DNA from 3 places in the Lysobacter antibioticus genome. Region 2 is predicted to be linked to each of the others. Evidence: predicted binding sites of a transcription regulator. Region 2 holds the regulator's gene; each other region holds the start of a gene.

Region 1 (2,264 bases), 510 kb from region 2:
AGCACGAACGGGTCGTCGAGCTCGGCCGACATCGACTGCTGGTTGTTGATGAAGTACGGCGACAGGTAGCCGCGGTCGAACTGCATGCCCTCGACGACGTCGAGTTCGTTCTCAAGGCCCGAACCGTCTTCGACGGTGATCACGCCTTCCTTGCCGACCTTGTCCATCGCCTGGGCGATGAGGTCGCCGATGTCGGCGTCGGAGTTGGCGGAGATCGCGCCGACCTGGGCGATTTCCTTGCTGGTCGAGGACGGCTTGGAGAGCTTCTTCAGCTCGGCCACGGCCTCGATCACGGCCTTGTCGATGCCGCGCTTGAGGTCCATCGGGTTCATGCCGGCGGCAACGGCCTTCATGCCTTCGCGGATCAGCGCCTGGGCCAGCACGGTCGCGGTGGTGGTGCCGTCGCCGGCGTTGTCGGAGGTCTTGGAAGCGACTTCCTTGACCATCTGCGCGCCCATGTTCTCGAACTTGTCGGACAGCTCGATTTCCTTGGCGACGGACACGCCGTCCTTGGTGATCGTCGGCGCGCCGAAGCTCTTCTCGAGCACGACGTTACGGCCCTTCGGGCCGAGGGTGGCCTTCACGGCATTGGCGAGAATGTTGACGCCGCGCACCATCTTGGCGCGCGCGTCCTCACCGAAACGAATTTCTTTAGCGGACATGGTTGGAACTCCGGGAATAGGGAATGGGGAATAGGGAATCGAGAGAGCGCATTACGGAGTCGGGACGGAAACCCGGGAGGCAGCGCAAGCGCTTGCCGATTCCCGATCCCCTGTTCCCGACTCCCGCCCGATCAGCCGACGATCGCGAGGACGTCGTCTTCCTTGAGGATTTTGTATTCGACGCCGTCCTGCTTGTAGGAGCTGCCCGAGTACTGGCCGTAGATGACCTTGTCGCCGACCTTGAGCTTCGGCGCGCGCACGCTGCCGTTGTCCAGGGCCTTGCCTTCGCCGATGGCGACGACTTCACCCTTGGTCGACTTTTCCTTGGCGGCGTCGGGGATGATGATTCCGCCGGCCGAGATTTCGTCGGCTTCGATCGGCTTGACCACAACGCGGTCGTAAAGCGGCTTGAGATTCATGGCAACCCTCTGTAAGTGCTTGAATGGGTGGAGAAAGGACGGGAATTTTAGCAGTCGCCCCCGGAGAGTGCCAACGCCGGGGACAAAAGCGCCCGGACGAACCGGGACTGCACGCTAAATGAGGCGGTCCCGGGAGCCTTTCAAGGGGTGGGCGACGAAATCCTGGCACCGGTCGATGACAGGCCGGGGGGCGGGCCCGCTCGGGCAGCCGTCCTCGGCCCGAGCGCTCAGGTCCCCAGTCGCTTCTGATAGGCGGCCGGGGTGGCGCCGAGGCTGCGCCGGAACATGGCGATGAAGGCGCTGACGCTGTCGTAGCCCAGGTCCAGGGCGATCGCGGTGACCGCATCGCCGGCGGCGAGGCGCTCCAGCGCCCGCATCAAGCGCGCGCGCTGCCGCCATTGCAGCAGGCTTTGGCCGGTCTGCGCGGCGAAGCGCCGGCTCAGGCTGCGCTCGGACAGGTGCGCGAACTCGGCCCAGTCGGCCAGGCTGCGCGGGTCGGCCGGATCGTCGGCCAGGGCCTGGGCGACGCGCAGCAGGCGCGGATCGGACGGCATCGGCAAGCCGATCGGCCGCTGCGCCGGGTCCGCGAGCCCGCTCAGTGCGAACCCGCCCAGAGCGGGCCCGGCCGGAGCGATCTCGTCGAGCAGCACCTGGGCGAGCCGGGTCTGGGCCGGATCCAGGGGCGCCGCGTCCGGCCATTGCGCGGCGCGCGCGACCGCCTCGCGCAACAGGCCGGACACGCGCAGGGCGCAGGCCCGGGCCGGCAGCGCTGCGCAGGCGGACCCGGCGACGTAGACGCTCCAGCCGGAGAAAGCGGCGCCGTGCGAGCGCAGCGAATGCTCGGCCTGCGGCGGCACCCACACCGCGTCGGTGGCCGGCACGACCCAGCGCCCCTGCGCGGTGCCGACCGTCAGCAGGCCGCGGTGCGCACCGAACAATTGCCCGCGCGCATGCCGATGCGCCGCGGTGTCGCGCACGCCGGCGCTGGTCATCGTCACCGCGATCACCACCGGTCCGTCGGCGGAATCGGCGCGGAGCGCGGCGAGCAGAGGGTCGGACATTGGCTGGAACGCGCTATCGAATGGCCGGGGCAACGTAGCAGAGCGCCGGCGCCGAACCCAGCATGGTCGCCTCATCCCGAACGGAGCCGCGCCATGCGAGCCGAAGACTTGTTGCCCGACCA
Region 2 (2,264 bases):
GCCAGGCCGGCCTCGAGGCTGTCGATCACCGGCAGCAGGTCGCCGAGCAGGCGCTCGTTGGCGAACTTGCGCGCCATCTCGACGTCGCGCGACACGCGCTTGCGCTGGTTGTCGAGTTCGGCGCGTTCGCGCAGCGTGTCCTCGCGCAGCTTGCTGAGCTCGGCGCGCAGCGCCTCGACTTCGGACACCTCGGTGCCCGGGACCTCGTCCTGGGCCGCTGGGTTGAGTTCGGAATAAGGATCGTGTTGGTTCATGCTAGGTCCTGGCGGTTTTTCCGCGACAGGCCAGCTATGGGGCCGCGATGGTGCGGTTCAAGTGCCCGGATCTGCATCGATCGCCCGGCATCGGCGTCGAGCGGCGGGTTTCGGGAGGCGATTGCGCACCCCGGCGCCCCTGCTTCAGGGGTAGGAGCGGCGCAAGCCGCGACCAACCGAAGCGATCGACCCCGGCTCGGCCCGAAGCCGATGGCCTACAAGAGATCCGCCCCACCCGAAAGATGGCGGTCGCGGCTCGCGCCGCTCCTACCCCGGGGCTTTGGACGGGCTGGATAGATGGGGACGGCTGGACCGGCTTCGAAGGCGGGACCGCCCCTCGTTTCAGTCCACTTCGGTGGGTCGCGGCTCGCGCCGCTCCTACCCCGGGCGTCCGGGACGGGTCACCGCCCTCGCCTAGTCCCCTTCGGTGACCGCGAACGCATCCCCCAGCGCATCCGCGGCCGCCTGCACCACCGGGATCACCCGGTCGTAGGCCATGCGGGTCGGGCCGATCACCCCCAGCACGCCGAGCACGCGGCCGCCGGCGGTGTACGGCGCGGTCACCAGCGACACGCCCTCCAGCGGCGCCAGGCCGGTCTCCTCGCCGATGAAGATGCGCACCCCCGGGGCGCGCACGGTGCGTTCGAGCAACTGCAGGATCTCGCGCTTGCGGGCGAAGGCCTCGAACAGCTCGCGCAGCCGGTCCAGGTCGGCCAGCTCCTGCACGCCCATCAGCCGGGTCTGCCCGGCCAGGACCATGTCGTCGTTGTCGGGCATGAGCACCTGCTCGGCCAGCTCGACCGACTGCGCCAGCAGGGTCTGCATCTCCGACTGGGCGTTGCGCAGCTCCAGCAGCAGGGTCGCGCGGATCTCGGCCACCGGGCGCCCGGCGAAGTGTGCGTTGAGGTAGTTGCCCACCCGTTCGAGCTCGCCGGCGTCGTAGGGGCGGCGGGTCTGGATGATGCGGTTCTGCACGTCCTGGTCGGCGAATACCAGGATCGCCAGCACCCGCTGGGCGTCGAGCGGCACGAAATCGATGCGCCGGAACGCGAACTGCTCGCGCTTGGGCACGCTGACCACGCCGACGAAGTGGGTCATCGCCGACAACAGCTCCGAAGCACTGCCGAGCAAGGCCTGGGTGCCCGAGCCCGACGGCAGCTCGCTGCGCAAGCGCGCGACCTCGCCTTCCGGCAACGGCCGCACCTGCAGCAGCGAGTCGACGAACAAGCGGTAGCCCTGCACGGTCGGGATGCGCCCGGCCGAGGCGTGCGGCGCGCTGAGCAGACCGACGTCTTCCAGGTCGGCCAGGATGTTGCGGATCGTCGCCGCGCTGACGTCGAGGCCGGCGTGCTTGGCCAGGGTCTGCGATCCGACCGGTTCGCCGCTGTGGATGTAACGGCCGATCAGAGTGCGCAGCAGTTGCCGCGCGCGCGGGTCGAGGCTCGGATCGGGCGGTCGGCGATTCATGCTGTGGATATAGGCGCGGACGCCCGCCGGCGCAAGCGCCTTGCCCGGATTCGCCGATGGCGGTCCGCATCCGTCGCCCGGCTATGCGCGCTGCGTCGGCATCGGTAAGAATCCTCGTGCACACTGCCGGCGGCGCGCGCATCCGCTCGTCTCACCCTGTGATCCGCATCCGCCCTACCCTCCGGCCCGCTTGCCGCCCATTCCCAGTCCCGCACCGCCAAGGCACAATCGCCGCCGCATGCTCGCTCACCTCTCGCTCAAGCAATTCGCCGTCGTCAGCGCCGCCGAACTCAGCTTCGGTCCCGGCCTCACCGTGATCTCCGGCGAAACCGGTGCCGGTAAGTCGCTGCTGGTCGACGCCCTCGGTCTGCTGTCCGGCCTGCGCGCCGACAGCGGCGTGGTCCGCCATGGCGCCGACCGCGCCGAACTGGTCGCCGACTTCACCCTCGACGATGCCCCGCTGGCCGCGGCCTGGCTGCGCGACAACGAACTCGACGAAACCGGCGACGGCGAGGCGGCGATCTGCCAGATCCGCCGGGTGAT
Region 3 (2,264 bases), 2.6 Mb from region 2:
CAATGCGCCGATTCGCATTGCGACACGATCACCCAATCGGTGCTCGCGGCCTTCATCCGCGACGGTCATCTGGCCCGGCACGTACGGCGCATGCGCGCGATCTACGGCGAGCGCCGCGACGCCCTGCTCGACGGCCTGCGCCGCGAACTGCATCCGTGGCTGGAGCCGATTCCGTCGGAAGCTGGGTTGCACCTGGCCGCGCGCATCCGCGACCCCGGGCTGGCGCCGGCGATCCTCACGCGCATGCTGCGCCACCTGCCCGGTGCGCAGTCGGTCGGCGACTATGCGATCAGCGCCTTGGAAAGGCCGGCGCTGACCTTCGGTTACGGCGTCATCGATGCCGACGAGATCGCCCCGGCCTTGAAGCGTTTCCGCCGATCGCTGGAGGAGCTCGGCGGCGCCTAGCTCCGGCTCAGGCGCGAGCCACCGGAATGAAGCAGCGCGGCTTCATCCGGCCGAAGTCGGTCCTGCGTTCGCTGCGCACGCGCGGATTCGGGTCGAGCACGCAGCCGCCTTCGTGCGAGTGCAGATAGACCACCCAGTGCCAGCTGCCCTCGCGGCGGTTGGGATTGATGCCGGCGATGCCGCTGCGATCGAGCGCATCCCATCGCGCCAGGCGGCGTTCCGGCCCGGCGCGCAGGCCGAGCAGCTTGAGCATGCGCCGCAGCTGCCTGGCATCGCTGAAGTAGGCGTTGCGGATCGTGCGGGTTTTGCCGACCCGGCCGACGACCTGGTCGCGCGGGCCGACGCCGAGCCGACGCGCCAGCACCCGCGCCTGCGCGTAGCCGATGCCGCCGAGCATCGCCACGCAGGCCAGGCCGCAGCCGGTGGCGTCTTCCTGGATCTTTCTTCGGATCACGGGCAGTCCGGGGCGGTCGGCGTCGCCTCACTGTAGTGGCGTGCAGGCCGCGGGCGCGAGCAGGGTCGTCGGGGTGAACCTTCGTCCGGATCGCGGGTCGAAGCCCCGGTCGCCGCCCTCGGCCCGGCGCCGGTTTTGCGATCTGGGACCCTGGTCCTGATGGAATGTGCGCCCGGATCAGGCCGATAGTGGCGTTTCGCCGCACCGGTTCAGGCGGCCGACGGCGCCGTGGGCGGATAGTCGAGTGCCCGGGCCCCAGGCTGAATGGGGCCGGCGGCCAGTTCGCTTTAATAAGTTATTAATTGCAAAGGGTATGTTGATGACCGCGCCGCCGTTTCATCGGTCCGGCGTTCCGCCGCCCGGGCCGGTCAAGGCCCGGGCGCCCGTTCCAGTACCGCAACACTGTGGAACTTTCCCCACCTTTAGCAGTCATATATCGCGACTGCTAAGATGACCCCCATGACCTCTATCGCCCAATCCACTGCTCTAGTCGCCAACAACCTGCCTGTGCCCAGCGCGCTCGGTTCGCTGGACGCGTATATCGGCGCCGTGCACCAGATCCCGGTGCTCAGCGTGGAAAACGAGCAGGCGCTGGCGCGCCGCTTCCGTGAAGGGGAAGACCTCGACGCGGCCCGTGAACTCGTCCACTCGCACCTGCGCTTCGTCGTCCACGTGGCCCGCGGCTACAACGGCTACGGTCTGCAGATCGGCGACCTGATCCAGGAAGGCAACATCGGCCTGATGAAGGCGGTCAAGCGTTTCGACCCCGACCAGGGCGTCCGCCTGGTTTCGTTCGCGGTCCATTGGATCCGCGCCGAGATGCACGAGTTCATCCTCAAGAACTGGCGCATCGTCAAGGTCGCCACGACCAAGGCGCAGCGCAAGCTGTTCTTCAACCTGCGCAAGAGCAAGACGCGCCTGGGCTGGATGAACGCCGAGGAAGTGCGCCTGGTCGCCAAGGACCTCAACGTCTCCGAGCGCGAAGTGCTGGAGATGGAATCGCGCCTGTCGGGTCGCGACATCGGTTTCGATGCGCCTTCGGACGAGGACGACGATCATGCGCCGCCGTCGCCGGCCGCGTACCTGCGCGCGAGCGATGAAGATCCGTCGCAGTCGTACGAGCGCGAGGACGAGGAAGACAACCAGCTCGGCCTGCTGCGCGAAGGCCTCGCCGGCCTGGATGCGCGTTCGCGCGACATCATCAAGCGTCGCTGGCTCGATGCCGACAGCAAGATCACCTTGCAGGAACTGGCCGACGAGTACGGCGTCAGCGCCGAGCGCATCCGCCAGATCGAGGCCAACGCCCTGAAGAAGATGCGCGGCCTGTTCGTCGCCTGACCGGCGGCACGCAAGATCGGCAACGACGGCCCGGGAAACCGGGCCGTTGGTTTTTGTGGGGACGGCG

The links. Region 2 encodes HrcA, which represses chaperone genes, less so after heat shock. Its sites were predicted from a motif close to TTNGCACTCNNNNNNNNNGAGTGCNAA; they were not measured.
Region 1: GLA29479_RS09810 (co-chaperone GroES) is a predicted target of HrcA. The motif match lies at 1,129-1,155, and genes of this name have one in related genera.
Region 3: rpoH (RNA polymerase sigma factor RpoH) is a predicted target of HrcA. The motif match lies at 1,282-1,308, and genes of this name have one in related genera.

What each region holds. Positions count from the first base shown of each region.
Region 1 is NZ_CP013141.1:2,425,980-2,428,243, forward strand. Features, by position in the region: gene groL (chaperonin GroEL) at 1-662, opposite strand, end outside; gene GLA29479_RS09810 (co-chaperone GroES) at 794-1,081, opposite strand; gene GLA29479_RS09815 (AraC family transcriptional regulator) at 1,309-2,142, opposite strand; gene GLA29479_RS09820 (hypothetical protein) at 2,236-2,264, shown strand, end outside.
Region 2 is NZ_CP013141.1:1,915,310-1,917,573, reverse strand. Features, by position in the region: gene grpE (nucleotide exchange factor GrpE) at 1-254, opposite strand, end outside; gene hrcA (heat-inducible transcriptional repressor HrcA) at 669-1,721, opposite strand; gene recN (DNA repair protein RecN) at 1,960-2,264, shown strand, end outside.
Region 3 is NZ_CP013141.1:4,484,783-4,487,046, reverse strand. Features, by position in the region: gene pdxR (MocR-like pyridoxine biosynthesis transcription factor PdxR) at 1-405, shown strand, start outside; gene GLA29479_RS18250 (hypothetical protein) at 413-859, opposite strand; gene rpoH (RNA polymerase sigma factor RpoH) at 1,319-2,197, shown strand.